Regions from separate parts of the Providencia sp. genome, predicted to be linked through region 1. Evidence: predicted binding sites of a transcription regulator. Region 1 holds the regulator's gene; each other region holds the start of a gene.

The links. The regulator CRP, encoded in region 1, controls carbon source genes, mostly activating them, when cyclic AMP is high. The targets are predictions, from matches to a motif close to ATGTGANNNNNNTCACAT.
Region 2: a site for CRP is predicted at 4,697-4,714, ahead of udp (uridine phosphorylase). Genes of this name have one in related genera too.
Region 3: a site for CRP is predicted at 705-722, ahead of adhE (bifunctional acetaldehyde-CoA/alcohol dehydrogenase). Genes of this name have one in related genera too.
Region 4: a site for CRP is predicted at 1,742-1,759, ahead of epd (erythrose-4-phosphate dehydrogenase). Genes of this name have one in related genera too.

Annotation. Positions count from the first base shown of each region.
Region 1 is NZ_JBQDNB010000036.1:30,112-38,509, forward strand. It holds gene ACTH6U_RS19555 (hydrolase) at 1-882, shown strand, start outside; gene ACTH6U_RS19560 (YheU family protein) at 876-1,094, shown strand; gene ACTH6U_RS19565 (phosphoribulokinase) at 1,155-2,021, shown strand; gene ACTH6U_RS19570 (OsmC family protein) at 2,110-2,511, opposite strand; gene crp (cAMP-activated global transcriptional regulator CRP) at 2,840-3,472, shown strand; gene ACTH6U_RS19580 (hypothetical protein) at 3,785-5,020, shown strand; gene ACTH6U_RS19585 (aspartate aminotransferase family protein) at 5,121-6,335, opposite strand; gene ACTH6U_RS19590 (aminodeoxychorismate synthase component II) at 6,468-7,043, opposite strand; gene ppiA (peptidylprolyl isomerase A) at 7,422-7,994, opposite strand.
Region 2 is NZ_JBQDNB010000004.1:16,098-24,495, forward strand. It holds gene ubiE (bifunctional demethylmenaquinone methyltransferase/2-methoxy-6-polyprenyl-1,4-benzoquinol methylase UbiE) at 1-521, opposite strand, end outside; gene rmuC (DNA recombination protein RmuC) at 597-1,952, opposite strand; gene ACTH6U_RS04530 (DedA family protein) at 2,060-2,590, opposite strand; gene ACTH6U_RS04535 (tyrosine-protein phosphatase) at 2,708-3,490, opposite strand; gene udp (uridine phosphorylase) at 3,815-4,570, opposite strand; gene ACTH6U_RS04545 (GntP family permease) at 4,832-6,208, opposite strand; gene denD (D-erythronate dehydrogenase) at 6,219-7,178, opposite strand; gene ACTH6U_RS04555 (DeoR/GlpR family DNA-binding transcription regulator) at 7,234-8,001, opposite strand; gene otnI (2-oxo-tetronate isomerase) at 8,014-8,398, opposite strand, start outside.
Region 3 is NZ_JBQDNB010000002.1:282,149-290,546, forward strand. It holds gene ACTH6U_RS03055 (YchE family NAAT transporter) at 1-422, opposite strand, end outside; gene adhE (bifunctional acetaldehyde-CoA/alcohol dehydrogenase) at 953-3,616, shown strand; gene ACTH6U_RS03065 (thymidine kinase) at 3,823-4,452, opposite strand; gene hns (histone-like nucleoid-structuring protein H-NS) at 4,986-5,396, shown strand; gene galU (UTP--glucose-1-phosphate uridylyltransferase GalU) at 5,819-6,748, opposite strand; gene rssB (two-component system response regulator RssB) at 6,916-7,926, opposite strand; gene ACTH6U_RS03085 (YchJ family protein) at 8,058-8,398, shown strand, end outside.
Region 4 is NZ_JBQDNB010000001.1:170,724-179,121, forward strand. It holds gene pgk (phosphoglycerate kinase) at 1-604, opposite strand, end outside; gene epd (erythrose-4-phosphate dehydrogenase) at 710-1,729, opposite strand; gene tkt (transketolase) at 2,037-4,031, opposite strand; gene ACTH6U_RS00805 (hypothetical protein) at 4,529-5,653, opposite strand; gene ACTH6U_RS00810 (fimbria/pilus outer membrane usher protein) at 5,864-8,398, opposite strand, start outside.

The sequences.
Region 1 (8,398 bases):
CGACTAGAATTGCCCGATGGCGATTTTATCGATCTCGCTTGGAGTGAAAAACCTGAGCTGGCAAGCCATAAGCCCCGCTTAGTTATTTTTCACGGCCTAGAAGGGAATTTTAAAAGCCCTTATGCACACGGAATGCTTGAAAGTGCGCAAAAACAAGGCTGGCTTGGTGTTGTTATGCACTTTCGAGGTTGTAGTGGTGAACCTAATCGTCAAAGCCGAATTTATCATTCAGGTGAAACCAGTGATGCACGCTATTTCTTACATTGGTTAAAACAAACTTGGGGCAATGTGCCAACAGCGGCGGTCGGTTACTCGCTTGGGGGCAACATGCTAGCCTGTTATCTCGCTGAAAATGGTGAGAATGCTGACCTTGACGCCGCGGTAGTTGTCTCCGCACCATTAATGCTAGAAGCCTGCTCTTTACGCATGGAAAAAGGTCTCTCACAGTTTTATCAGCGCTATTTATTGAATGGTTTGAAACGCAATGCAACGCGTAAATTGGTGCGCTATCCGGGGTCTTTACCATTGAATTTATTGCAACTGAAACAACTCAAACGCATTCGTGAGTTCGATGATGTCATTACTGCACGCATTCATGGATTTGATGATGCAACGGATTACTATCAAAAATGCAGCGCATTACCAAAATTGTCGCAAATCACCAAACCAACGCTGATTATTCATGCTAAAGACGACCCATTTATGGCTCCCGAAGTTGTGCCTGATTTAAGTCATTTACCCCATAACATTGAATACCAAATGACAGAACACGGTGGCCATGTTGGTTTTGTTGGTGGTAGTTTTAGAAAGCCACAAATGTGGTTAGAAACACGAATTCCGCAGTGGTTAGCACCCTATTTAAATGAGAAAAAACAATGTTAATCCCTTGGCAAGAGTTAGCCCCCGAAACACTTGATAACCTAATAGAAAGCTATGTGTTACGCGAAGGCACTGATTACGGAAGCCATGAAAAAAGCTTGCAAGATAAGGTTGATGATGTGAAACGCCAGTTAGTTTCTGGCGAAATTGTGCTAGTCTGGTCTGAACTGCATGAATCAATTAACTTCATGCCTAACAACCAATTCCGCCCGTAAACCCGCTTCGTTCGCTGTTTATTAAAATAGTGGCCAAAAGCGCAACGCAGGGAGACCACTATGTCGAAAAAGCATCCAATTATCGCAGTTACCGGTTCAAGTGGTGCTGGAACAACATCAACCAGCCAAGCTTTTCGTAAAATCTTCCATCAATTAAACATTCAGCCCGCAACACTTGAAGGCGATAGCTTTCATCGCTATACCCGACCTGAAATGGATATGGCAATCCGCAAGGCCAGAGAGCAAGGGCGTCACATTAGCTACTTTGGTCCAGAAGCCAATGACTTCGCACTCTTAGAGCAAACTTTAGTCGATTATAGTCAGACAGGACACGGACAATCGCGTAAATATCTCCACACTTACGATGAGGCAGTTCCTTATGGCCTACAACCGGGTATATTCACACCTTGGGAGCCTTTCACTGAGAACACAGATGTTTTATTCTACGAGGGATTACATGGTGGAATAGTCACGCCAGAGCACGATGTCGCCCAGCACGTCGATTTGCTTGTCGGTGTTGTGCCTATTGTGAATTTGGAATGGATTCAAAAATTAATCCGCGATACAACAGAACGTGGGCATTCTCGAGAAGCGGTCATGGACTCGGTTGTTCGCTCGATGGGAGACTATATTAATTATATTACGCCTCAATTTTCACGCACTCATATCAATTTCCAACGAGTCCCTACCGTCGATACCTCTAACCCATTTTCAGCCAAAGCGATTCCGTCACAAGATGAAAGTTTTATTGTGATCCGTTTTCGCGGACTCAAACAGATTGATTTCCCCTATTTATTATCAATGATAAGCGGCTCATTTATTTCGGCAATAAATACCATTGTCGTGCCCGGTGGCAAACTTGGCTTAGCCATGGAACTAATTATGACCCCATTAGTTGAAAAGTTAATTACACAAAAACAAGATTAACTTATCACTGTTCTAAATAACTGATGCTTACCAATAAATAAAACAAGCATCAGTTATTAAAATAAATAGGCAAAAATTAAACTTATTATTAGTTTTTAATTTCAAAGCTGTGTGTCACTTCAACCGCTTTTTCTAACATCAACGCCACTGAACAATATTTTTCCGCCGAAAGTTGAACCGCGCGCTCAACCGCTTTTTCTGTTAATTCATGACCTGTTACAATAAAGTGCAAGTTAATGTGAGTAAAATAACGAGGTGCTTCATCGCGACGCTGCGAAGTTAATTTCACCTCACAATCCATAATATCATTACGGCCTTTTTGTAAGATAGAAACGACATCAATTGCACTACAGCCTCCAGCGGCCATTAATACCATTTCCATTGGGCTAGGCGCTTTGTCACCTGCATTTCCATCCATCATCACTTGATGCCCAGATGCTGACTCACCTAAAAAAGAGAGTCCTTCAACCCATTTAACTCTTGCTTCCATTGTTATTCCCCTTGAAAAAATAATCTTCAGAAACACATTGTTCCATAGATATAGCCAATATTACATCAGCTTTATTTAGCTGAAGCGATACAGGCGAGACTTTCTGGATTGAATGTGCTACAAACAATACTTAGTTGATAGGATTAAGATCAAGACTCAACGTTTTAATTGATCATATTATAGTGTCGATATTAACTTACTTCATATCTGCTGCATGTATTAATTAGAGTAGATAAGGTAAACTAATATGCTAAGCTAGTGACTTTAAAGACAGCCCTTCTAGCACGCTTTTTTGAATGGCTGCAATAACATACAGAGGATAACGCTAATGGTTCTCGGCAAGCCACAAACAGACCCTACTCTTGAATGGTTTTTGTCACACTGCCATATTCATAAGTATCCATCAAAAAGCACACTGATCCATCAAGGTGAAAAAGCAGAAACCCTTTACTATATCGTGAAAGGTTCAGTGGCTGTTTTAATCAAAGATGAAGAAGGCAAAGAAATGATTCTCTCCTACCTAAATCAAGGAGATTTCATTGGTGAGCTTGGGTTATTCGAAGAAGGTCAAGAGCGTACAGCGTGGGTTCGTGCAAAAGTAGCCTGCGAAGTCGCTGAAATATCTTATAAAAAATTCCGCCAACTGATTCAGGTTAACCCTGATATCCTTATGCGCCTTTCTGCACAAATGGCAAGTCGCCTACAAACGACTTCTGAAAAAGTGGGTAACCTCGCTTTTCTAGATGTCACCGGACGTATTGCTCAAACACTGTTAAATTTAGCCAAACAACCAGATGCTATGACTCACCCAGACGGAATGCAAATCAAAATTACACGTCAGGAAATTGGTCAAATAGTAGGTTGTTCACGTGAAACTGTCGGTCGTATCCTAAAAATGCTAGAAGATCAAAATCTGATATCTGCACATGGTAAAACGATAGTCGTCTACGGGACTCGATAATTTATATTCTGGCCTAGCTTGATTGGCTAGGCTACTATTTAAAAACAACCTTATATCACTGATATAAGGTTGTTTTTTAGAATGAAAAAAATACCTAAATTAAAGAGTATAAATAAAATCAATATTATTTCGTTATACTATTTACACGGCGCATTAGACATAGTAAATACATATAGAAATAATATTATTCAGATAATATATTAGGGATAGTAAATACACATAGAAATAAATAATCGTTTATTTATATCATCAAAGTCTTTACCTTATCTATAATTAGCATAACTAATTAACTAATAGATTACTGGAAAATATATGATTATAAATATAAATAACCTCAACAGATATAATGAGAATTTAAATACTTCAAAAAACACTGGAACAGCATCCAACACAAGTATTCAATCAAATAATCATTCATCTACTTATGAAGAAATAAATAGCGTCACACCCTCACAGAAATCAAACCCGTTAATAGAGAAAAAAACAATTCCCTGTAGTTATGAAAACTCAGTACGCAGACAAAAAAGGAATAAAAATGTAATTATTGATTCCATTGACTTTAAAGCATCACAATCAAAATTCATGAATTTAAGTCAAAATGGAAAAATTCCAACTAGCCCATTCATTACTAAAAAAGATATAAATGGACATAATAACAACAGAAGGTTAATTGATAAAAAACCAATTAACTTTAATGAGGCCTATAAAAAGTTTGAAGGGAAAGATTTTATAAATAAAAACAAATCTCTAACTTGGGACTCTGGCTATGATGACCATTTGACGTTTAAAAATAAACCAGTAGACAATGAATTAAATATTGATTATGAACCAACTTTCATAAATTCAAATTTATTGAGGTATAACCCTAACTTTTATACATTAACTGCTAATGATGCTAATGACTCAACATCTATTAATAATGAAAACCCAGAAAAAGAAATAGATACTCAGTTAAAAACAAAAAAAGAAAATAATACTATTATTTTAAAAAGTAAAATACCTAAAAAAATAAAACTCTCAATAGATGAAAAAGAACAAATCAAAAAAAAATTCACGATGCCAAAAACACTTAACTCTTCTAATGAAAGTAAGATCCCATTACTTACAGGCTCAATGAATAAACTTAATACAGCTAATAATACTAATCTAGGAAAAATAAAAAAAATCAATGGTAAAAACATTGTAATAATGGATACCCCATTAAAAGAGATATCAATAAATAAACAAAAACATCCTACGAGTATTCTATCAAAAAATGAAAAAAATATATTACCAGAAAATAATATTAAAAAAAGAAGCATAACATTCAAAAACCAGCAAGAATCTAATACTCGCTTATCTCAACGTAAAAACTCAAAATTAAACCAACAGCCCACAATCCAAAATAAACCACTAACTAATAATAAAAAAATAGATACAACAAACTTAATTGAAATAGAAAAAAAGGCAGATAAAACACTTAGTGAGATAAAAAAATTAACTCAAGATATAAAACAGGAAGAGTTGTATTCAAGTAATATCATTCAAAAACTTAAACGTCATAAATAATTCTGTATAGCCACCACAGTATTAAAGGTAGATGTTACCAAGCTCGATAATAAACCAAATTGCAGAGACATAAATGCCTCTGCAATTTATCAATAAATCGTTAGCTCAATAATTTCCCAATCGCTGCTTCTAGCTTTATCATACCGCTATTAATTTCTTCTTCTGAAATAATCAATGATGGGGTGAAACGTAATACGTTTGGCCCTGCATTTAACATCATCAAGCCTTCTACTGCACAAGCTTGCATGACATCTTTCGAACGATTGAGCAATTGACCTTTAAGTTCAGCACCAATTAATAGCCCCATTCCTCTTATTTCAGCAAAAATATTATATTTGTCATTCAACTTATTTAGATGAGAAACAAACAAATCATGACGTTGTTGCACGCCATTTAACACTTCATCAGTATTAATAATATCAAAAGCTGCATTACCCACCGCACAGGCGAGCGGATTACCACCATAAGTTGTACCATGGGCACCGACTTCCATGGTTTGAGCAATGTCTTTCGTGGTGATCATCGCACTAATAGGGAAGCCACCACCCAGTGCTTTTGCAGTAGTTAAAATATCGGGAACTACATCATAGTGCATATAAGAAAATAACTTACCTGTACGCCCCATACCACTTTGCACTTCATCAAAAATAAGCAAAGCGTTATTTTCATCACACAGTTTACGCACTCCTTGCATAAATTCCATTGTCGCCGCAGTAATGCCCCCCTCTCCTTGTATCGGTTCTAAAACCACAGCACAGGTATTTTCATCAATAACTGCTTTCACTGCCGCTAAGTCATTAAAAGGGACGTGAATAATATCAGCCGGCTTTGGACCAAAGCCATCTGCGTATTTAGCCTGTCCCCCTACGGAAACAGTAAATAACGTTCGACCATGAAAAGCCTGCTTAAAAGCAATAATTTTTGTTTTATACGGATTATATTGAGTAATTGCGTAACGACGCGCTAATTTGAAGGCAGCTTCATTGGCTTCAGAGCCAGAGTTAACAAAAAATGCACGATCGGCAAATGTCGCATTAATTAATTTTTGCGCCAATCTCAGAGTTTGTTCATTGGTGAAAATATTACTGACATGCCAAAGTTTTTCACTTTGTTCGCAAACCGCAGACACCAACGCAGGATGGCAATGGCCTAGTGCTAAGACTGCAATTCCACCTGCAAAATCAATGTATTCTTTGCCTTGCTGATCCCAAACGCGACTGCCCTCACCCTTTACAGGGATAAACTCAGCCGGAGAAAATATAGGCAATATGACTTGGTCGAAAGTCTGCCGATTCACTGCTTGTGGTTGTGTCATATTCCTCACCTGCTCTTTACCTAATGCCTAAATGAAAATATAAGCATTAAATATGAATAAAAAATCAAAAAAGAGCAATAGCAATAGGTGAAATATGCATAATTAATTTCTAAACGATAGCGGCAGCAGAGGTTAATACTTTAAAAAATTATTTAACAGCTCATGCCCTTGTTCACTAAGGATACTTTCAGGATGGAATTGAACGCCTTCAATTGGTAGCGTTTTATGGCGTATTCCCATAATTTCATCCACATCACCGTTATTTAGCGACCATGCGGAAACATCAAAAGAAACAGGTAATGTTTCAGCCGCAATCACTAAAGAATGGTAGCGAGTCACTGTTAAAGGACGATTTAACCCTTTAAATACACCTTGATGGTTATGGTGAATAGCAGAAGTTTTACCATGCATAATTTCTCGCGCCTTAACCACAGACGCACCAAATGCTTGGCCAATCGCTTGGTGTCCAAGGCAAATGCCCAAAATAGGCAGTTTACCCGCAAAATATTTGATGGCCTCAAGAGAGATCCCTGCTTCATCAGGCGTGCAAGGGCCTGGCGATATCACAAGATGTGTAGGTGAAAGCTGTTCAATTTCATCAATGGTAATTTCATCATTACGTTTCACTACAACTTCAGTACCCAATTCACGAAAATATTGGTATAGGTTGTAAGTAAATGAATCGTAATTATCAATAAGTAGAAGCATAGTAGCCTATCCGACTGATTTTTATCATTATATATTATAGCCCAATGCATGAATCATCCATCTTAGCAATCAGAATGATGCTTAAAAAGCCATAATTTTTTGCAAGGGGCGGCTATCATAGCACAGCCTTAGCAAGAAAATAGCCCATTTTGGTCAACTAATTATTTTTAACTACAGAAATTTCCATATAAAAATCATGGAATTGTATTTACATAATGATAACAAATAATCATTATCAAAGGGGTGAGTTGGAAATTAATCAATAGAAAAGAGATATTCGTTTTAAAATATCGACCTTTATATTAGGTGAAATAAACATGAGGAGTAAAACAATAGTGGATAAATAAAAATGTAATTTATCCACTACTCTAAATTTATTTATGGTTTTTTAATGACTTCAGCTGAGAGGATCGTAATAGGTTCAACTGGAACATTTTGATAAGGACCGACATTCTCTGTTTTTACTTTAGAGATTTTATCTACAACGTCCATTCCTTTGACCACTTTACCAAAAACGGCATATCCAAAATCACGTTGACCATGATCTAAAAAGGCGTTATCTGCAATATTAATAAAGAACTGGCTTGTTGCACTATCTTTATTCGCTGTTCGTGCCATTGAGATAGTCCCACGTAAATTGCGCAAGCCATTATCTGCTTCATTTTTAACCGGGGCACGAGTTTGCTTTTGCTGTAAATCTTTATCAAAACCGCCACCTTGGATCATAAACCCAGGAATTACACGGTGGAAGGTCGTTCCATTGTAATAACCTTCATTGATATATTGAACGAAATTTTCTGTCGTTGCAGGGGCTTTTTTACTATTCAGTTCTAATTCGATATTCCCTGCTGATGTCACTAATTTAACATAAGTTTCACCCGCAGATAATGCAAGAGTCGATGCGCTCATTGCACAGATAGCCAATAAAGGCACAAAAATTCGTTTTAACATTCAAGGTCCCTTTCTTTATTGCTCAATAACATATTAATAGCCCAATTCTAGAGCGAACCTAAAGAGATTGCTAAAGATTTACCTTTATTTACGCCAAATTATTGGAAATCACCAAATAAGTTAAACTGTAGACCAGTTTTAATAAAATACATATCGAATAATGTGTATTTAACGAAAATGAGCTGATCGACATAGTTGAGCGATACCATCCCCTTATAAGTTAGTAAAATATCCGCATCCCTCTAAATAATTCGGACTGTAGTTCGGGCTATAGTTAGGCGGAGAATGAAGATATATCGAGGAGCATACAATAGTACGTGACTCGAATAGCTGAATGATACCAACGTCTCCCTATAAGTTCTGAGCAAATATCAACATTCCCCCTAAATAATTCGGACTGTAGT
Region 2 (8,398 bases), on a different contig from region 1:
GGTTTGGAAAACTCAAGCACTAATAAACGTCCGCCTGGTTTCAATACTCGATACATTGAACGTAGCGCTTTATCTTTGTCAGTCACATTACGCAGACCAAAAGAAATTGTGATGCAATCAAAATAGTTGTCTGGGAATGGGAGTTCTTCAGCATTAGCTTGAACATAATTAACATTACCCACAATACCTAGGTCACGCAATTTTTCGCGACCCATTTTTAACATGGAATCGTTGATATCAGCCAGAACGACTTCGCCTTTTTCACCCACTAATCGAGAGAATTTGGCAGTCAAGTCACCCGTTCCACCAGCAAGATCAAGAACACGTTGATTACGGCGAACACCACTTGCTTCGATGGTAAAACGTTTCCAAATACGATGAATACCAAAAGACATGAGATCATTCATCAAGTCATATTTTGATGCTACAGAGTGAAAAACATTCGCTACGAGGCCAGCTTTATCATCTTTGCCTACAGTACGGAAACCGAAATCAATGGTTTCTTTAGTTGGTTCAGTCATTTCTTTTATGCCTGCTTATCATTCAATCTTTTATAAGAAGTGTAACAGCCTTTAAGGTAAAACCCTACCAGAAGTCTATGATTGCGCACAATTCGATTGATCTGACTTCTCAACTAATTGTGGCTCGATAGGTTGTTTTATTTCTACCCCTAACGCTTTAAAACTTTCCGCCTGACTGATTAAATTTCCTCGCCCTTGTGCAAGACGTTTCATCGCTGACTGGTAAGTAATATTCGCTTTATCAAGACTGGAGCCTAAAACCTGCATGTCATCTACAAACAAACGCAGCTTATCGTACATTTTCGCTGCTTTTTCTGCTATTTCTTGTGCATTTTGACCTTGGCGTTCATAACGCCATATATTGTTAATTGTGCGCACTGCCACTAACAAAGTAGAAGGGCAAACTAACATGATATTCTGTTTTATACCTTCATCAAGTAATTCGGGCGCCTCTTTTAACGCAAGTAAGTACGCGGGCTCGATGGGGATAAACATGAGCACATAATCCAGCGAACGCACACCCGGCAGTTGATGATAATCCTTTCGACTCAATGAACGCATGTGGTTACGAATTGAGGCGACATGATTTTTAAGCGCCTGTTGCTGCTCATGAGGGTCTTCATTATTAAAATAATGTTCATAAGACACCAGCGACATCTTTGCATCAACAACAACATCTTTGCCTTCAGGCAAGTGAATAATAACATCGGGTTGATAGCGGCTATTATAGCCTGTATTGATACTCACTTGGGTTTCAAATTCACTGCCTTCACGCAAGCCGGAAACTTCCAAGATACGGGTTAAAATTGTTTCTCCCCAATTACCTTGTATTTTATTGTCACCTTTTAGTGCGCGAGTTAAGTTAACTGCCTCTTTGGTCATGAGGTTATTAAGCTGTTGAAGCTGCCTAATTTCATAAGTTAACGTATGACGTTCTTTGGCTTCTTCACCAAAACTTTGTTGAACTTGTTGACGAAAACCATCTAGTTGTTCACGAAATGGAGATAACATCTGTAATAAACTTTTGTGCTGTTGCTCTGAAGCACGTCGTTCATTTTGTTCGAAAATGCGATTAGCTAAATTTTCAAATTGCGTTGTCAGCCGCTGTTCACTATTTTGTAAAATACGCTGTTTTTCTTCATTAGCTAACTGATTTTGCTCAAAACGCGTAATCGCCTCTCTTAATTCAGCTTCTTGCTCACGATTAATATCTCGCTGTGTTCTTAGCTCTTGATCTAGCCGGTCATACTCTTCTTTCCATTGCGCTAAATGAATTATTTTTTCATCACTCACCGCCATCTGACGGTTAGCATTTTGCAGTTCCTGATCTTTTTGCGTTATTTTTTGTGCAATAGAAAACCAAGCAGCCAAGCCGCCAATTAAAATACCGCTTAGAACACCAATAACCGCATACAAAAGAGAGGTATCCACAAGTTAAATCCTTACTTTACAAAGCCTAGTGTAAGGTAATGGGATACTGTATAAGTGTCCAGAGGTAATTTGACTTGCCACCCATATTTTGCGAGCAGCTTCGCAGCTTAACCAAACCAACTTGCAAACCAATGTAAACCTAGGGCTCCCGGAGCAAGGATACCGAATGCCCAAACCATCGCAGAAGTAATATTAGCTAATTGAAAATAACGTTGTGGCATCACACAAATTCCCGCCACTAAAGGAACAACAGCACGGAAAGGACCAAAGAAACGGCCGAAGAATACGCCCCAAATTCCCCAACGATCAAAGAAGCGTTGCCCTTTATCTATCATTTGCGGGTTGCGAGAAATAGGCCACATTTTACGAACATTATCTTTGTAGTGAAAACCGAACCAATATGAAAGCCAATCGCCAAAAAACGCGCCTAATGCCGCCGCTAGCCATAATGGCCAAAATACAATGCCACTTTCACCAATCAGAGCGCCTAGCGCCAATAAAATAACGGTTGCCGGTAACAACAAAGATAAGAAAGCGAGTGATTCACCAAATGCGAGAAAGAAAATGATAGGCAGAGCCCATATTTCATGTTCACGAGTAAAATCTGTCACAACCGTGACTATTTCATTGAGAGTCAAGGAAATCCCCTATCATGAGTTAATTCGTGAGTTCACTATTTAGAGTATGACATTCAAATAAATCAAGCTGCAACGAACGAGTAATAAATGTGGTTTCATTGCAGCTTGAATATATTGCTATTCGAGGAAATGATTTTGCAGCAGGTCACGACCTTTATTATCAAGACCAAAATCTTTTTCTAACCATTTATCGACATTACCATAGTGCGTCTCGATGCTTTTTAACGCAGTCTGTAAGAAATCTTCCCGCACTGAGTAAACATACTCAAATTTCTTCAATATGCTGTCACTCATTCTTTGTGCATGTTCTTCTAATAAAATTTTACGAAATGGTGCAAGCGTTTCGTTAGTCAGTAAATAATCTTCCATTACCGTATCTAAATCTGCGCCGAGTGCAAATAGAACTAACGCTGAGCCCACACCCGTTCTATCTTTACCCACAGCGCAATGCTGTACTATTCCGCCTTTTTCAGGTTGTTTTAGCATATTAACAAGTTGATGATAAGCGGGGTTATTCAATGGCAACAGTTCATATAAACGAAACATGAAAGCTTGGGGATCGAATTGGTCTAAAATCTCTGGCGTGAGCTTGTCTAAGTTTGCACTGACTTCTTTTGCTAATGGATTTGCGGGGGCATGGACATAATGCGCACCATCCCACACTAAATCTGGTTTATCACGAATTTCAGCGTCATCACGATAATCTAAAATTTGAAATAAATTTTGGGATTGTAAAATATGTTGATCTTCTGATGTTAAACGGTCTAAAGCACCTGACCTAAAAAGCTTTCCCGCTTTTATTTTATTACCATTTGATAATTTTTTTCCGCCCAAGTCGCGAAAATTGATCCCGCCCTTTAAAGGGAGAACCGAAGGGTGAAGATAAGGTGTTGTTGACATAATTATCCCTTTTATACCCACCATGCCTCAAGTTACAGGGATGTAGACATCGCTTGAGTTCCTTTATCTGCACATTTTTCTGCATTTATCGGGATAACATGACTTAGCACTTGCCTGCTGCTTGAATGATGTTGGGCTCGAAATATTAATAGTTGTTATAAGACAATAACAGATTGATTGATTAAATGAATAAGAAAACTACCTGCAATTTACAGTAGATTGTAATAAATGATGAACAGAAGTGGTGAACAAAAAAGTAACTAAGCCCACCTACACTGTATTCACAACCGAGCGAAATACGTAAGTGGGCCAGTAAATGCGGAATTACAGTAGGCGGCGAGCGGCTTCAACCACAATGCTAAGTACATTGCCTTCTGTTTTTTTCAATAATGTTTCGTTAGGGATTTCTTGTTGAGTACGGTTAACAATAACACCTGCAACCATACCAGCACGTAAACCTTGGCTTGAACACATGGTTAACAGCGTTGCTGATTCCATTTCATAGTTCATTACGCCCATATCTTGCCACTCTTTCATTGAGCCTCTAAAGTGACGCATTACACGGCCACTGTAGGTATCATAGCGCTCTTGGCCTGGGTAGAAAGTATCTGAAGATGCCGTTACACCAACATGAACTGTCGCGCCTGCGTCTTGCGCGGCAGCATACAGTGCGTTAGTACATGTAAAATCAGCAACAGCAGGATACTCGATCGGGGCAAAATGTTGACTAGCGCCGTCTAAACGTACAGCACCTGTTGTGACTAATACATCACCTACATTGATATTTTCTTGAATTGCACCAGTTGTACCAATACGTAGGAAGGTACGAATACCGAGCTGAGCCAACTCTTCAACTGCGATTGATGTTGATGGGCCACCAATACCGGTTGAGCAGACGATGACAGCCTTGCCATCTAACTCACCACGCCAAGAGGTAAACTCACGTAATGACGCAAGATGTACAGGGTTATCCATTAGACGTGCTATTTTTTCAACACGGTTAGGGTCTCCAGGAACAATCGCAACAGTTGCACCCTGTAAGTCCCTTTTCTTTAAACCTAAGTGGAAAACGTCGGACATATCAAACTCCTTGGCTCAATGACATCATTAAATTGATTAATTCTTACTAATATAGCGATAAACATACACATATTTAGTGACCAATATCTACTTTAATGAATTCACAATCATATTGATTTCATTAAAATGAGATCCGCATCACATTAACGCAGTAATATTGCTATAAGGATGCGTTCAGTATAGTTGAATGTGAATAATAATTGAAAAAAGTGCCAATAAAGGCACTTTTAATTAGTGGCATAAATAAAAAACTATTTACTATCAGAGAATTACATCAAGGATCAGAACGCCAACAAGGCCTATCATCCAAGCGATTGTTGTTGGAATAGACCAAACCATAATCTGTTGTTTAACGTCCTTAATCCCCATCATTCTGTTCACAACCCAATAAAGGCTGTCGTTAAAGTAACCGAAGAACAGAGACCCCATTGTTGCCGCTTGCGCCGCAACCAATAAGTTAATATCAGGTATCTGACTAATGATTGGCGCTGAAATTGATGCAGCGGTGATCATTGCGACAGTACCGGAACCTTGAATTAAACGTACTAACGTCGCGATAATAAAAGGAATTAAAACGGGTGTAATTGGCAAGCTTGCCACATGCCCCGCTAAGATATTACCAGTTCCACTATCACGTAATACCGCCCCTAACGCCCCACCCGCACCGGTGACTAACAAAATGATACCCGCCGCTTGCAAACCTTCTTCCATGCGATCGATAACTTCTTCTTTCGTCGATTTTGGCATCAATGTGTAAACTGAAATCAGCACACTAATAGACAGCGCGATGATAGGCGCACCTAGAAATTCAAATGTTTGAAAGTACCAATTGTCATTCATCCCTAGGAATGTGTCTGTCTTTAGTAATAATCCATTGATAGCATTAATAAAGATCAACAAGATCGGAGTAGCTATTGGCAATAAAGATAAAAATAGGCTTGGTAGCGGTTTATTGGCTTTCTCTTCCATATAACGCGCATGGATATCATGTAAATCACCGCTTTCTAAATCAGCAGGGACAAATTCAGGATATTTAACTGCTAACCATTTTGCATATAAAACGATACCGATAACACAAGGCACAGCCAGTGCCATACCCGCTAAGATCATCGCACCAATATCAACGCCAAAAATACCTGCAACACCCAAAGGACCTGGTGTTGGTGGAACGGAGTGATGCGTTACAACTAACCCACCCGCTAAGGCAACACCAAGCGTTAACAAGTTGCGCTTGCCATTTTTTGCGAGCGCTTTTGCTAATGGATATAAGATAACGAAAGCAGAATCAACAAAGATTGGAATACTGACAATATAGCCGGTAATTGCCAGTGCCCATTCTTCACGTTTGTTACCTAACCATTTAATAAAACTAAATGCTATCCGTTCAGCTGCGCCCGAAACTTCGAGCACCCTTCCCATCATGACCCCAAGCCCGATAACAATACCAATGCTACCGAGTGTTGAACCAAATCCCTTGGTAATAATAGTCACAGTTTCTGCTGCTGTTAAACCACCCGAAATACCAGCAATAGTGGCAGCAATAAGCATGGCTAATAGCGCATGAACACGAGTTCTTAATACTAAAAAAATCAGTACAAAAATGGCTACAGCAAGACCAATAACAGGAATATAGGACATCGTTTATCTCCTACTTGGCGCGGCCGTGATGAGTGATAAACGAATGAATCGCATCACTAAATGAGCCATCGGCACGAAAACCTAAGTTCAATGCACGGCTAATATCGAATTTTCCTGGCCAACTAGCGACAATGCGGTTAATCGCATCATCAGGCTCAAAACGAATAAGATTGACGGTTTCTTGTCCTGCAACATCACGTAATGAATCAATCATTTCCTGCACAGTGACCGTAATACCCGGTAAATTAACAATACGTGATTGACCAAATTTCTCAGCCGGTACATTCACCGCATGAATGAAATTGCTGACTACTGTTTCAGGGCTAGATAGCCATAGCGCAAGATCAGGTGAAACTGGGCAAACACTTTCGATTCCATTTAATGGCTCGCGAATAATACCGCTAGCAAATGATGAAGCCGCTTTATTGGGTACCCCAGGACGAATGCTGATTGTTGGCAAGCGCATGACGCGGCCATCAACGAAACCTTTACGTGAATAGTCGTTAACCATCAATTCACACATAGCTTTTTGTGCGCCATAAGAAGACTGTGGATTAACTACGCACAGGTCGGTGATGACATCCGGTAATTGGCCACCAAATACCGCAAGTGAGCTAGTGAAAATGAATTTTATGGCTGAATTTTTAGCTTTTACGGCTTCCAATAATTGGCGAGTGGATTCAAAATTCACTTTCATGCCTAAATCGAAATCGCTTTCTGCATGGCTACTGACGATTGCCGCTAGGTGAAATATAACGTCTGTTTGCGCATCAATTAGCGTATCTGCAGCGCCTTGTTGCGTTAAATCTAAAGCAACACAACTCACTCTCGAATCTTCAATAGGTGATGTAGGGCATTGAATATCCGCTAAAATAAGCTGTTCGAAATTTAAACCCTGACGATTTTTAAGCAAAGCAGTGGCTAGCTGCTGGCCTAAAAAGCCAGCGCCACCGGTAATAATAACTTTCATTGTAATTCTCCTGAAATAACCTATTGCAGGCTATTCGCTTCTAGGTAAGATGTTTTTATGTTTTGATTAAATGAAGTTTTATGTTTTGTTCTGTTATCCGCTGCACTGCATCACTTGGTAACTGATCATCACAGATAATGTCGTGCAATTGATTCAAAGGGCAAACACGGAACATGCCATATTTGCCAAATTTGCTGCTGTCAGAGACCAACACGCAGCGCCGAGCTACATCGAGTAATGTCTGTTTTATTTGAACTTTTTCTTCATGGGGTGTTGAAACACCATGGAGCAAGTCCCATGAACTGGTACTGATAAAAGCTACATCAACATTGAGTGTTTGCAACATCATAGCGGCGGTATTACCAACGCATGAATGATTGCGTTTATCAACCTGACCACCTGTGTGGTACAAATTGAGTTGTGATTTATTCATCAAATACTGCATGATAGAAAAATCATTTGTCACGATCGTTAAGTTAAAACGTTCACCCAGCACGCGGGCAATCTCAAATGTTGTGGTACCTGCATCGAGATAAACAACTTGCCCATCTTCAACCAACGAATTCGCAAACTGACCTATTTCACGCTTACTACGGTGATGAAGCCGCGCCTTTTCACTCCAAGGTAATTCTTGGCGTAACACGTCATTCAACCGAACACCACCACTAATCCCGACAACCTTCCCTTCCTCTTCTAACATGCGAATATCACGTCGCACCGTCATATGAGATACATTCATTAAATCAACCAGGTCATTAATAGACACAGTTTGGTACTCATGTACGTAACGATAAATAAAATCACGACGCTCTGAAGGGATCATAGGTTCTCCGATTTATGACTGAGCTTGTTTTAACCAGTCCAACCCCGCTTCCGTGCGACCTGCTGGATGATATTCACATCCAAGCCAACCTTCATAACCCATTTCATCTAATTTCTTGAAAATCCATGGAAAGTTAACTTCACCGCTGTCGGGTTCGTGGCGTTCTGGAACTGAAGCAATCTGAATATGACTAAATTTACCCCATAAACGCTCAATTGTTTTCACTAAATCACCTTCCATGATCTGGCAGTGATACAAATCCAATTGAATAAAAACATTTTTGCGATCAATAAGTGGTAATAGCGCTTCAGCTTGTTTTTGTGTTGTCAGAAAATAACCAGGCATATCACGCGTATTGATAGGCTCAATAAGTACTCGAATGCCATGCGGTGCCATC
Region 3 (8,398 bases), on a different contig from region 1:
GACCAGACAATACAAGAACTGATTGCACCAGGTCCTGCCATAAGTGGTAATGCCAAAGGTACCACTCCGATACTGTCGCGAACGGCGGTTTCTGTTTTTTCTTGTTTATTTTGTTTATCTTCACCTATTTTTCCGCTGATCATCGACATCGCGATCGTTACAATGAGTATTCCACCCGCAATACGAAACGAATCTATCGAAATACCAAAGAGTGCAAGTATTGAGTCACCCACTAATAAAGAAATACAAAGAATAATCGCTACTGAAGAATTAGCGACCGTATTTGTTTTATTCCTTCCCGCAATACCTTGATAGTTAGTCATACTAATAAACACCGGTAGAATTCCTACTGGGTTTACTAACGCAAATAGACCAATAAAAAACTTAATATAGCCCGATAAATCCAGTAATGCTGCGCTCACCCATTCATATCCTTACAAGATTCTCATTCGAGAGATTTCACCTATTGCTAATCTTATCATTGATACAATTAAATTCCTTGAATAAACCATGATTTCCTTTAATTTGATTATGTTACTTTTTATCTTCCTTTTAATGGTGACTTATTTTTGTAACTTAAAAATTGTAAAAAGTTTTGAAATTCACCTTCTATCCGACCATAAAGGTAAATTTATTAATAAATATTCATCATCAATTTAACTTAAGCCGAAATATTCATGCTGAAAGGTGTCAGCTTGCATTTTTTGTGATTAAGATCACTTTATTTAATTACTAATTTGCTAACCTGTTATTAACTGATAGAGATACTACCTTGCAGATAACAGATCATTTCATTCAATTTTAAACAGATTTTTAAGCCAATTAGCAGTAACGAGCTGAAATATTAATAAAACTATCTATACTTTTCTTTCCGGCTAGTCTTATTACTACAGTATTTATAGATGCATTGCTCATTGGCTTAAAAATTTAACATTTATCAGGAGTAATCTATATGTCCGTAACTAACGTTACCGAACTCAATGAACTCGTTGCTCGTGTCAAAAAAGCTCAACGTGAATTCGCAGGCTTTTCTCAAGAAAAAGTGGATAGAATTTTTCGCGCTGCTGCACTTGCTGCCGCAGATGCGCGTATCCCATTAGCGAAGCTCGCAGTCGAAGAATCAGGAATGGGTATTGTTGAAGATAAAGTGATTAAAAACCACTTCGCTTCAGAGTATATCTATAACGCATACAAAGATGAGAAAACCTGTGGCGTGCTCTCTGAAGATCCAACATTTGGCACTATTACTATTGCTGAACCTATTGGAATCATCTGTGGTATTGTCCCAACAACAAACCCAACCTCTACTGCTATCTTTAAATCACTGATTAGCTTAAAAACGCGTAATGCCATTATTTTCTCACCACATCCACGTGCTAAAAATGCAACTAATCGTGCAGCTGAAATCGTCTTAAAAGCAGCAATTGAAGCTGGGGCACCAAAAGATATTATTGGTTGGATAGATGCACCGACGGTTGAACTTTCAAATGCATTAATGCACCACACTGACATTAACCTGATCTTAGCGACAGGTGGTCCAGGAATGGTTAAAGCGGCTTACAGCTCAGGAAAACCTGCAATTGGTGTTGGTGCAGGTAATACACCAGTCGTTATCGATGAAACAGCAGATATTAAGCGCGCAGTTGCCTCTATTTTAATGTCTAAAACATTTGATAATGGCGTTATTTGTGCCTCAGAGCAATCTGTCGTTGTTGTTGATGAAATTTATAACCAAGTCCGTGAACGTTTTTCTAAACATGGCGGCTACCTACTCCAAGGTAAAGAACTTAAAGCCATTCAAGATATCATCTTAAAAAATGGTAACTTAAATGCAGCTATCGTTGGTCAGCCTGCCTATAAAATTGCAGAAATGGCTGGTATCACCGTTCCAGTGACCACTAAAATCCTAATTGGTGAAGTTAAAGTCATTGATGATTCAGAACCTTTCGCTCACGAAAAATTATCGCCTCTTTTAGCTATGTATCGCGGTAAGAATTTTGAAGATGCTGTTGAAAAAGCTGAACAATTGGTAGAAATGGGCGGTATAGGCCACACTTCATGCCTTTATACAGATCAAGACAATCAACATGCTCGCGTTAATTATTTTGGCGACAAAATGAAAACCGCTCGTATCTTAATCAATACCCCTGCATCCCAAGGTGGCATTGGTGATCTGTACAACTTTAAATTAGCACCATCTCTAACGCTAGGTTGCGGTTCTTGGGGGGGTAACTCCATCTCAGAAAACGTTGGACCAAAACACCTAATTAACACAAAAACTGTGGCGAAAAGAGCTGAAAACATGTTATGGCATAAACTTCCTAACTCAATTTACTTCCGCCGTGGTTGTTTACCTATTGCTCTTGAAGAAATTGCGACTGACGGTGCAAAACGCGTACTCATCGTAACGGATAGCTACTTGTTTAATAATGGCTATGTGGATGAAGTCGTTAACGTTCTGAAAAAACATCATATCGAAACAGATGTGTTTTTCGAAGTTGAAGCTGACCCTACTTTGTCTGTTGTCCGTAAAGGTGCAGCGCAGATGAATGCATTCCAACCCGATGTGATTATTGCATTAGGTGGTGGTTCACCAATGGATGCAGCGAAAATTATGTGGGTAATGTACGAGCATCCAGAAACTCATTTTGAAGAATTGGCATTACGCTTTATGGATATCCGTAAACGTATTCACCGTTTCCCTAAAATGGGTGTAAAAGCAAAACTAGTTGCAATCACAACGACATCAGGTACAGGTTCTGAAGTGACACCATTTGCCGTAGTGACAGATGACAAAACAGGCCAAAAATATCCACTTGCTGATTACGCATTAACACCAAACATGGCCATTGTGGATGCTAATTTAGTCATGGATATGCCTAAGTCATTGACCGCTTTCGGTGGTCTTGATGCCGTCACTCACGCACTAGAAGCTTATGTTTCTGTTTTAGCAAGTGAATTTACTGATGGGCAAGCGCTTCAAGCTTTAAGTTTATTAAAACAATACTTGCCAGCAAGTTATCATGAAGGTGCTAAGAACCCTGTAGCAAGAGAGCGCGTACATAATGCAGCAACCCTTGCTGGTATTGCATTTGCTAACGCATTCTTAGGCGTATGCCACTCAATGGCTCACAAACTTGGTTCTGAGTTCCATATTCCACATGGTTTGGCAAACGCATTGTTGATTTGTAATGTAATTCGTTTCAATGCAAATGAAAACCCAACAAAACAAACTGCATTTAGCCAATACGACCGTCCTCACGCTCATCGTCAATATGCTGAAATTGCCGATCATCTGGGATTAAGTAAATCAGGTGACCGTACTGCGGCTAAAATACAAAGACTATTAGCATGGTTAGACGAAATTAAAGCAGATTTAGGTATTCCTAAATCTATACGTGAAGCTGGTGTTACTGAAGCTGATTTCTTAGCGAAAATAGACAAGCTATCGGAAGATGCATTCGATGACCAATGTACAGGTGCAAACCCACGCTACCCGTTAATCTCGGAAATTAAACAGATCTTATTAGACTCATTCTATGGCCGTGAATTTTCAGAAGAAATTGTAGCCCCTACTGAAGCACCAAAAGCAGAAAAGAAAAGCACTAAAAAATAGTTAATAGTTAATAAAAAAAGGCACTGCATATTATTTACAGTGCCTTTTCTTTTGAGTAGTTTTAAACATTTATCATATTTAGATATACAACAAATAGTCTATTCTGTTTAGCTTCTATATTAATGCAGTGTTTATCACTTAAATACACTTAAAGAGAGAAGTAAGCATCAATTCATCTATTAAGCTAGTTTAGGCTTGCCCTGCTCTTAACTAAAATGAATTGGCTTTTTAGGTATTACTCCACTATTCATTAATTTGGCCTGCTCAATGGCTTCTGAGTAGTGTTTGCGACATACCGATATATACTTTTCATTTCCGCCTATATCGACCTGTGCGCCTTCATACATAGCAATACCATCACTACCAATTCTTAATACTTTATTTGCTTTACGCCCACAATAACAAACCGTTTTAAGCTCAACTAATTTATCGGCCCAAGCTAACAAATATTGACTACCCTCAAATAATAATCCTGAAAAATCTGTCCGTAATCCATAACATAAAACAGGAATATCCGTGTTATCGACTATATGACATAATTCTTCTACTTGTTTTTTTGTGAGAAATTGACATTCATCAATAAGCACACAATGTACTTTTTGAATACTATTTTCATTATTGATAACATCAGCCATATTGGTTATCGGTGTATATAACAATGCTTCAGCTGATAGTCCTATACGTGATGATACTTTCCCTTTATCAAATCGATTGTCTATCTCAGCAGTAAAAATAACCGTACGCATCCCGCATTCGTTATAGTTATACGATGATTGTAGTAATGAAGTCGATTTTCCAGCGTTCATCGCTGAATAATAAAAATATAGCTGAGCCATCAAGCTGTTTCCTTAAGAATAATATGCCTAATAATTTTATCATAAAAAGCACTATTAAATTAACAACAAGGATAACAGAGTGCCCTACTTATTGAAAATTTAACTATTTTTATGTAAACATAACATCTCTTTTTTAAAAATGTGTATCTTATAGGCAATAAAATCAATTTGATATTAACTATAAGCGGTTTAAATTAAGGCACATATAGCTAAGTAAGCTCATCATAAAAAGAAAATTTAAGTTAATTCTTCTTACTTTATTCACTAAATTCATAATGTATCGTTATGATTTTTACAGAACTAAGAGAAATATGTTCTTAGATACTTTCGTCTAATTACCTTTTTTTCAATAGTTCTGTTATTGATAATAGTTGTATATATAAACCAACGGAAACTTTATATTTCTTTTGTAAAAAAATTGCATTCTTTAAAGATAACTTTTAAACTACTAAAGTAAATTAGCTATTGCAGAATTTAAAATAGCATTCTATTATTAGCATACACATACCAACAAATAATTTGAGACCAGGAAAATGAGCGAATCTTTAAAAGCGTTAAATAACATCCGTACTCTTCGTGCTCAAGCTCGCGAAGTAACTTTAGAATCTTTAGAAGAAATGCTAGAGAAATTAACTGTCGTTGTTGAAGAACGTCGTGATGAAGAAAGCCAAGTTCGCGCTGAATTAGAAGAGCGTAACCGTAAATTAGAAAAAGTACGTGAAATGATCCTAGAGCAAGGCGTAGATTTAAATGACCTTCTGCAAACTATGGATTCAACTAAAACTACAAGTACCAGAGCTAAACGTGCTGCACGTCCAGCTAAATACAAATATATCGATGAAAATGGCGAAAGCAAAACTTGGACAGGCCAAGGCCGTACTCCAGCTGTAATCAAAGTTGCCATTGAAGAACAAGGTAAATCTTTAGATGATTTCTTAATCTAATTAGCCTAAAAATCTATTCTAAACACCCTTTTTATAAAGGGTGTTTTTGTTTAAATCCTAATATAACAATTTATATTAGCCCTTCTTAAAATTACTCATTCATACTTATAAATCTAGAATAACTCTATATTAATCATCATATTTAGGTTTTCACTGACTCCATTGAGTTACTCTAAAAAACAGGCTTATAAAATAAGTCGCTCGATTAAAGTAAAGATATGTAATTTCAATCACACTTAAAAATATATTTTTAGATAACGAGTTTATGAATTTAGTCCGATTTTTCAAAAAAAAATAACCCACCTATGCTAAATAAACAATGTTAATTGCCTCATAAAAATGAGTTCATTTACTTATTCTAGATGTACAAAAAAAGGCCTTCACTTTCGTGTTGGCCTTTAATAATATAAAGAGTAGATATATTATTTCAATGTAGCGGATGTATTCAATTTATCTGCTAATTCTTTCACCCACTGAGTAAAATCTTTTCCTAGCGTATCATGTTGTATGCCATATTCGACAAATGCTTTCATGTAACCTAATTTATTACCACAGTCATGACTCTTACCACATAAGTGGTATGCTTCAACAGGCTCATTGTTTGCCATCATTAATGTAATAGCATCCGTTAATTGTATTTCATCACCAGCGCCAGGTGTTGTTTTAGATAAAGCATCCCAAATCTTTTCAGATAAAACATAACGGCCAACAATAGATAAATTAGAGGGTGCTTCATCTTTACGAGGTTTTTCCACCATACGGACGATTGGCTTACTATCTCCAGGCTGCAATATTTCACCATTACAGTCAACAATACCATAATTAGAAACCTCGTCCTCAGGTACAGGCTCAACGAGTATTTGGCTAGCACCAGACTCTTCATAATGATCTAACATTTCTCTAAGATTGAATTTAGTTAGGTCAGTACTATAACGGTCTAAAATAACATCAGGTAAAATAACAACGAATGGCTCATCACCCACTAATGGCTTAGCACATAAAATAGCGTGACCTAATCCTTTAGCAATACCTTGACGAGTTTGCATAATTGTCACATGCCTTGGGCAAATAGATTGCACTTCATCAAGTAGTTGACGTTTAACACGAGCCTCTAAAATCGCTTCAAGTTCAAAACTAGTATCAAAATGATTTTCAATCGAGTTTTTTGATGAATGTGTCACTAATACTATTTCATTGATGCCTGCTGCAATACACTCATTAACAACATATTGAATAAGTGGTTTGTCAACAATTGGCAACATTTCCTTTGGAATAGCCTTAGTTGCAGGAAGCATGCGAGTACCTAATCCAGCAACAGGGATTACCGCCTTACGCACTTTACGTTTTATCATTTATCGAAGCTCCAGAAATTTCCTAAGCACCTGCGCCTAATATTTCAGAAATATATAGCTGTGCATTTTCAGTGCGCGGAAGTATATCAGGAATCAACTTTGAATAAATAGCGATGAGTCTGATTAGCTGTTTTTAATGATATTTGAATAATAATGTTAAGCTTGGTTTAAGTTTGTGGGCTAAACATCAGTTTAATTTTTTGACTATTATTACGAATTAAACATTGCCACTCAGACCCCTTAATGTCGAGCTGATTTGATTGATAAAAAGTCAAAGTTCCTAAAGGAATACTTCGTGCTAAGTTAAAATTCCCTTTTTCTGTTGTCACTTCAGCTTCAAGGCCTGCACTAGCCAATATGATAGATTTGTTCTTCGTATTAAAGTAACCCAATAAAAGTGGAAATTGTCCATTAAATCCAGAGTCTTCAAGTAAATAATTTATTTGATTAATTATCTTATCAATTTTTGGCAATTTTTTATCTGGATGGCTCACAGCACTCTTTAATAAGTCATTAAACACCACGCGGATCAAAAACGCAGCCATAACCCCCTCATGAGGGGATCGTTCCGTATCTATACAATAAAAGCCGATTTGACTATCTGACAACGCAGCTAAATCGAGTAATAAACCAAATCGATTCGCTTCATTCAATTGTCGATAATTAATCCTATAATTATTTATAATCTGGCTCACTGGTGGCTGTAACTGCCTTAATACTGGCATTATATCGTACTCATCATTTTCTAATAAGCTCGATATATTTTGCAATTCCCCCTCAGCCAAAAACGCGGTATTGTATTGTTCAGGATACAATGCGCGATGGATAGTTTTCTTAACCTCATCTAGATTTTTTATTGGTTTAAGCAATGCATCTTTCGCTCCCAGACGAAACATTCTATCCAGTTGAGTGAAATCCGTAGTTGCAGAAATAACAATAACCGGGATATTTATTTCCCTATTCACGAGCTCTATCATAAACGCCTCACCATTCATGATAGGCATATTTAAGTCACATAAAATAATATCAGGGGCGATATTATGGGCAGTCAGTAGCTCTATGGCCATTTCACCATTGTCGGCAGTATAAACCTGCGTGCCTATATTTTTAAGGTAATCCCCTAAAATGCTTCGAAAAACCTTTTCATCTTCAATTATGAGTATTTTTTTATTTATCATCATTCACCCACCTACAACTACTCAAACCTGGTTTAATTAACAATACTATTATTCATCCAACAAAATCATTATCTACCCATTTTTAAAGTATAGTGATTTTTGCACCGTATACTTATTTTTATCGAGAAAAAATGAATCTATTACTTGAAAATATTTGCCCTTGTGGGAATCAACAAGAGTTTAGCCACTGTTGTGAACCTTTCTTGCTCGGTAATGCGATACCTGAGACACCTGAGCAATTAATGCGCTCAAGATATAGCGCTTATGTTTGCAAAAATGCAGACTACCTCATTAACACTTGGCATCCTGATTCTAAGGCTCAAAATTTTCGCGAAGAGATAATTAAGAGCTTTGAATCGACCCAATGGTTAGGCCTTCATGTTATTAGTTCTTCTTATGCTAAAAATTCAGATGAGGCATATGTCGAATTTTCGGCTTGCTTTATTGATGAAAAAGCTGATGATAAACAACT
Region 4 (8,398 bases), on a different contig from region 1:
CTAAAACAGTCAGTTTAGTTGAAACTTTAGAACCACCAACAATCGCTACCATTGGGCGCGCAGGGTTACCCAGCGCTTTACCTAATGCTTCCAGTTCATTGCTCAGCAATGGACCTGCACAAGCAACAGGAGCGAATTTTGCAACACCATGCGTTGACGCTTGAGCACGGTGAGCCGTACCAAATGCATCCATCACATAAACATCACATAGTGCAGCATATTGTTTAGATAGGGTTTCATCATCTTTTTTCTCGCCTTTATTAAAGCGAACGTTTTCTAGAACGACTAACTCACCATCAGCAATATCAACGCCATTCAAATAGTCTTTAACCAAACGAACTGGGTAATCAATTTTTGCTGCCAGATAGTCAACAACAGGTTGTAAAGAAAACTCTTCGTTGTATTCACCTTCAGTCGGGCGACCGAGGTGAGAAGTGACCATGACTTTAGCACCTTGCTTGAGAGCATTTTCAATTGTTGGTAATGAAGCACGAATACGCGCATCAGAAGTAACTTTGCCATCTTTTACAGGAACGTTTAGGTCAGAACGAATAAAAACGCGTTTACCCGCTAGGTCCAAATCGGTCATCTTAATTACAGACATGGTGAATCCTCTTGTTGATTCTCTATAAAATTTTTATCGACCCTATGTAAATAATCAGGCATACCAAACTTTTTTGTATATCAATAGCTGATTATCAGTAGTCAATTAGTTGAAACCTGTTTTTGCCATCGCTAGCGTTGTATCTAGCATCCGGTTAGCAAAACCCCATTCGTTATCACACCAGACTAGGGTTTTAATTAAATGCTGACCACTTACTCTCGTTTGAGTTCCATCAACAATGGCACTGTGGGGATCATGATTAAAATCCGTCGAGACAAGTGGTAATTCAGTATAGTCTATTATACCACGAAAATGTGCTTGTGCGGCGCCGTGCAATAGTGAGTTCACTTTTTCGACACAGACGTTTTCATGCACAGTAACGCTCAAGTCTATTGCCGTCACATTGATGGTTGGCACACGCACCGAAATAGCCTCAAAGCGACCTTCAAATTTCGGAAAAATACGGGTAATTCCGGCAGCTAGCTTAGTATCAACAGGGATAATAGATTGGCTTGCCGCACGCGTTCTCCTCAAGTCTTTATGATAAGCATCGATAACTGGTTGGTCATTCATTGATGCGTGGATCGTTGTCACCGTGCCTGATTCAATGCCGAACGCGTCATCCAATAATTTGATAATAGGAATAATACAGTTTGTGGTGCAAGATGCGTTAGAGACAATTTTATCTTCTTGTCTAAGGCTATCATGATTAACGCCATACACAACGGTCGCATCAAGATCGTCAGTACCCGGATGAGAGAACAACACTTTTTTTGCGCCAGATGCAAGATGCTGTAAGCCATCTTCACGGGAGCCATAAGCCCCACTGCAATCGAGTACAATGTCGATTCCCAACTCTTTCCAAGGCAATTGGTTTATCTCAGATTGATGAAATATACGGATATTGTCATCACCAACCTGTAGAAGCTCACCATTGAGACGCACATCCCAAGCAAAGCGCCCATGGCTTGAATCATATTTCAACAAGTGCGCAATGCCTTCAGGCTCGGCCAGCTCATTGATTGCCACCACCACGATTTCCGCACGGCGGCTAGATTCATATAAAGCTCTTAAAACACTTCGACCAATCCGACCAAAGCCATTAATTGCTACCCTGATTGCCATTGAATACCTTATATCTGAGCAAAATCACACGGTTGCTTAGGATAACTGACTCACACAAACTCTACTGCTCATTTTAGCTGTCAAACATCAAAAGTGTGCTTCACTCGACATTTTTGATATTTTTTTCATTGGATTAACTAAAACTGAAACGGTTCAGCTTATCTAGAATTAGATTAAGGGATAAATTTACAGAACGCAATAGCAAAACAGGTACGAATGCACAAAAAAACAACGCCCTTGTACCTAAATTGATACAAGAGCGCTTTTTAGCTCTATTGCCGTCACTTACCAGCAATTAATTTGGGAGCTATTTCAATAATGCTTTTGCTGATGCAACTGCATTTTCAACCGTAATACCGAACTCTTTGTACAGAAGTTCTGCCGGAGCTGATTCACCAAATGAATGCATACCAATAATTGCACCATTCAGACCTGTATATTTGAACCAGTAATCCGCAATACCCGCTTCGATAGCCACACGAGCGCTAACATTTGCAGGTAGAACCGCTTCACGGTATGCCGCATCTTGTTTATCAAATGCATCTGTTGATGGCATTGAAACCACACGAACTTTACGACCTTCAGCAGACAGTTGGTCAGCCGCTTTCACAGCTAATTCAACTTCAGAACCAGTTGCGATAAAGATAAGCTCTGGTGTGCCCGCGCAATCTTTCAGGATATAAGCACCTTTTTCGATATTCGCTAATTGCTCAGCGGTACGAGGTTGCTGTTCCAGATTTTGACGAGAGAAAATCAGTGCACTTGGACCATCTTTACGCTCAACAGCATATTTCCATGCAACCGCAGATTCGACTTGGTCACAAGGACGCCATGTGCTGACATTTGGTGTCACACGCAGGCTTGCAAGTTGTTCTACTGGCTGATGCGTTGGGCCATCTTCACCTAGACCGATAGAGTCATGTGTGTAAACGAAGATGTTACGGATTTTCATCAATGCTGCCATACGAACCGCATTACGCGCGTATTCAACAAACATGAGGAAAGTTGCACCGTAAGGAATGAAACCACCATGCAACGCAATACCGTTCATAATAGCTGACATACCAAATTCACGAACACCGTAATGGATGTAGTTACCTGCAACATCTACGTTCAGTGCTTTAGAACCTGACCACATAGTTAAATTACTAGGTGCTAAGTCAGCAGAACCGCCCATAAATTCAGGTAATACTTTACCAAAAGCTTCCAATGCATTTTGTGAAGCTTTACGGCTCGCGATATTCGCTGGATTTTGTTGCAGTTGTTCAACAAACTTCTTCGCATCAGCATCAAAGCTTGCAGGTAACTCACCCGCCATACGACGTGTAAATTCTTTTGCTAGCTCAGGGAATGCACTTGCATAAGCCGCAAATTTAACATCCCAAGCGCTTTCTTTTTCTTTGCCAGCAGAGCGAGCATCCCAAGCTTGATAAATTTCTTGTGGAATTTCGAATGGCGCATAATGCCAGCCCAACGCTTCACGTGTTGCCGCGATTTCTGCATCACCTAATGGCGCACCGTGAACAGATTCTGAACCCGCTTTGTTAGGTGAACCAAAACCAATCACTGTTTTACAGATGATAAGTGTTGGTTTATCTGCTTGGTTTTTCGCTTCATTAATTGCCGCATTAATTTGCTCTGCATCATGGCCATCAATATCACGGATCACATGCCAATTGTAAGCTTCGAAACGTGCTGCGGTATCGTCTGTAAACCAACCTTCTACTTCACCATCGATAGAAATACCGTTGTCATCATAGAATGCGATCAGTTTATTTAATTTCAGGGTACCCGCTAAAGAACAAGCTTCGTGTGAGATACCTTCCATCATGCAGCCGTCACCCATAAATACATAGCTATGGTGATCAACAACATCATGACCTGGACGGTTAAATTGTGCCGCTAATGTACGCTCTGCGATTGCAAAACCGACAGCATTTGCAATACCTTGTCCTAATGGACCGGTAGTCGTTTCAACACCCGGTGTATAACCATATTCTGGATGGCCCGGTGTTTTAGAATGTAGTTGACGGAAGTTTTTTAACTCTTCGATTGATAAGTCATAGCCTGTAAGGTGTAGCAAGCTATAAATCAACATAGAGCCATGTCCGTTTGACAATACAAAACGGTCACGATTTGCCCAATGTGGATCTGCTGGGTTATGGTTCATGTGGGAGCGCCAAAGCACTTCAGCAATATCAGCCATGCCCATAGGCGCGCCAGGATGCCCTGATTTTGCTTTTTGAACCGCATCCATACTTAGAAAGCGGATAGCATTAGCAAGGGTTTTACGAGTCGTCATCAGTATACTCCAGGTAGGATAAAAACGTACTTAAGCCAGTTTTCACATTTCAAAATTATGACTAATTTCACAGCCAGACCATGAAACTAACGCAATTTGATCTTATTTGCTACGCTCCTGACAGCCAACTGTTAATAAAATAGGCTATCGCAGTGCTGAATCCATTCTATTGCGCAAAATTTCACTTTAAGGCGCCCTTATTGCGCAAAACATTACCCTTATTAAACCTGAGTTCACTATCAGGGATCAAGGTGATTTATGATTCTGAAGCAATTAGTCGTAAATTTAGTGATAACTGACAACGTTTCTTGAAAAAAAACGATTAAAATAAGTGCGTTTCAATTTCCTTAACCAAATGAAAACCAAATCAATTTCTGCCTAATCGTCAAAGTAAAATGATTATAGTTAGTTGTGAGCTATCATTTTTATCGGTATTTATCATCAATGTTTATCTTAAGTGGAACCCTTAAGTCTTACACTTAAACTCATCACTCAATTTAATTCCACAAAAGATTAATGGTCGCAGTAGCACTTGCGCGCCCCAAATTATTGGCTTTATTGTGGCCACTGCCACACAAATTAAAGACATAAGGAATTATATTTGTACCTACTTTTAGCTCGCCACTGCTATACCATTTACTGCTGTCACCAAAATATAAACCATCAGTTACACTTCCATAACCGCTACAGGTTTGATCCGCAGGTCTATTTATCCAACCTCGTATTTCTCCTGGGGCAGGTTCATTCCTTTCATTACGTAGCTGTAGAATATAGCTATAATTTGGTACCGCCTCACCCAAGATTTGCACCTTCACACTCGCCGCTCTACTGAAATCATCGCTAGAACAATTAATATTCAAATTTCCAACTTGTTGTGCTAAGAATGTATTCTCCTTCACATCTAGCCCACTAATTGTGCCAAAATTAATGGTTGGTGGCGCGGATATAGAACAATTCAATGGGGGAATATAGGTGACCGTTAGTAAATCAGAAGCATTAATATTAATGTAATCACCATTTGTTCCCTGACCTTGAGCCCGTCGCAACCCAATTCTTTGTAATGAAAAAGAACCGGCAACTGCACGAGATGAAATATAGTAACCATATTGACCATTTATTTGTATTGTCGTTTTGCTTGGTGTTCTAAAACTTTCAGTTAAATAAGAGTAACAATTTTCTGAATTTGTTTTTGGTGGTATCGCTCCAGATAAAACGCCATAACGATTAAATGTACCATTAACTGCTACTGTCCCATGCGAAGAAGAAATTACACTTCCTGTAATATTTGTATCATATATAATTAATAAAATGCCAGTCTCTAATTCATATCCATAATAACCATCAATTGTTTTCCAATTGCTTTGGTTACTGGAACAAATACCCCCTCCCATACTTGTAAGTGCAAATGCAAAGCCTGAATATAAGGAGTCACTTTCATTTAAATATGTATTCGCAGGAACAGTGACTGAACCTGAAAAAGAACCTACTGGTATAAAACCTTCATTAATTGAAGCATTAATCCTAGCCGCATAAGAATTATTCATTCCTACCAAAAAGTACCCAATTCCAATTAATATAGTGACTATCCATCGATAATAACTATTTTTTAATTTAAATATCATTAAGCTCGCCCTTTTCATTACATTATATTAAATTGAAATTTATTCCATCACTACGAAATATAAGTGATTATTTATTTAATAAATTTATTGGCATTTTATTTTCACCTTCAGAAATCCAACATCTCAATTAATATGAACTCAACGTAAAAATATACGTTTTTGATTATTTTTTTCATGTTCTAACGTGAGTAGAATAGAACTCATTTCTACTTATTTAGGCTCTGCTAACATAATTTTTTTATCAATTACACTGTTGCAGGTATAAGTCACTTGGCGTATTGGGGTATCTGAATTTATGTTCAAATGCGTAAGTGCAAATTTCACTCGACATTGGCGGTCTGGTGTCTCACCCCATTTAACTAATAATTCCCCCTCTTCAGGAAGACCCGCTAGATATACTTGCCCCATATCGCCAACAATACTGCTAACCTCATCCCCACTCGTTGCATTCATTAATGTTGCGATAGCACCGAATGGTACGGGTTGCTGATTTGATTGCTTCAACGTCACTAATACCTGATAACCAACGCGGGTGGCAATATTCACCTTAACTACCGCCCCTTTGATTGGATAAACATTTACATTTGAATGCGTTACATCCACCCCCTCAGGCAATGTTGTCGGATCGATTCCCACGCTGTTTTTCATATAATCAGATAAATAAGGAGCAATAGCATAGCCTTGCCAATCTACGGTCGCATTACCATTAGTCAAGTGGGCTCCAGACGCACCAGGAGCACTGACCAACGCGACTGATTCACCCATTGAGCGAGATAATGTCACCCCACCGGCATGAACTAGAAGTCCACCACTGGCATTCATATTAATGGAACGAGAATCACCACTGTAGCTATACCCCGTACTTAAACTACCTTTATTACCTTGATATCCTAAATTGACATTACTAACCGCTGTTTGCCCTTGGTTTCCCCAACTTTGTGAGACACTGTACGACATCGCACTATCAACTAGGCTACCACTCAATCCAATTTGATTTTGTGTCCGCCCTTGATTATCCTGAGTCATCATCGAAGTCGCATAGATAGACTGTAAATCCTCTGAATAACCAAAAACACGCAAAGGAATACTCATATTGACGCTGATTTGACGGTTTTCAGGCCAATTTCCATTTGTATCGTTCATTCGGTCAATATTGTAATTCACACCAAAGCTGACATTTTTCACCGTTCCGCTATATCCCAAGGATAATCCTGTTAAGGTTTTACTTCCCCCCCAATAGTCATCTCGATGCGCTCGAAAATGTAGCGTACCGTACCCGTTTAATTGTTGACTTAATTGTGTTTGGAAGCTGCTACGACGACGTTGCAAAGTCCATGGAGTGACTCCCTCTTCAAGACTATAGCCCTGACTATTAAATTCACTAAAATTATAAAAGTGTTCTGTCGAATAACGGAGTGCCGTTAAATCTACAGATGTACCCGTTGAGACTAAACTCTTCGAATAGCGTAACCGATATGATTGACCCGTTTTGCGATCAGATTTCCCCGCCACTGTTTGAAACTTGGCAACTGACTGAGTAATATCTGCCGAAACTGCGCCAATCTCCCCTAATGAGATCCCCGACCCTGCACTGATGGATTGGTAATCCGTTGCTGCAAGTACACCACCGAATAATGTGATCCCACTTTGTGAACCATACACTCCCGTACCGAGCACGAAATCTGATTGCTTCGATCCTTGAGTCTGTGAGCCATTGTAACGCCCCGCTGTTAATTCATATTTCCAACTACCAGGACGCAACATCATCGGCAATGCGGAATAAGGCACAATAAAGCGGCGTTCAGTACCATCCGTTTCCGTCACGGTCACATCAAAGTCGCCAGATAATCCAGCTTGTTGAATATCATTTATATAAAAAGGCCCCGGTGCCACATAGGTTTCATACACCACATTGCCATTTTGACGCACCGTAATACGGGCACTTGTATTGGCAACACCACTAATCACAGGTGCATAACCACGCAGCTGACTCGGTAACATTTGCTCATTTGAGGTAAGTTGTACTCCTTTAAATGGCACGCCATCGAATATTTCACCTCCGGTACTGGCTTCCCCTACCAATAATGTCGAGCGTAGCCCACGAATATCACGAGACAAATAAGTATTCGAAAAACGTGTTTGTTGCTGAGTTCGATTTCCTTGCTCCGATTGCCCACTATAGCCAAAACGGGTATGAGTCATCGTACTGTTTAAGCGCCACGGCCCAAAGTTGACACGCCCCCTCACTGAAGCAAATAGATTATCGGCCTGTGAAGTTCTGTTACTCGCACTATGGTTACGGTTTCGACCTGCACTGAGGCTATAATTTAATATCAACGCAGAAATACCATCTTCCCACAGTGCCGGGTCCATTTGACGAGCTAACATCGAATTCATCGCCACTTGCGGAATACTGATATCTAAACGCAAACGCGCCAAATCTAGTTTTGTGGTCGCCTGCGGAATATAAACCGCTAAATCGTCAATTGGGGTTTTCAAAGGTAACGATTTAAGCTTTGGCACATTGGTCACATTCACCCCCCATGATGCCAAAAGAGCAGGCGTTAATTCAGGCACAATGACTTGTTTCACGTTTTTTTCAAAATGAAGCGTAAATTGCCCTGCATCTTGGTGGTTCACAAACACGGCAACCGTATAATCCCCTTCGGCAATGCCACCTTCTTGACTAAATGCCGACAAATCAACTTGGCTATTTTCACCACTCAAAGTCAAAAAGCTCGGTTC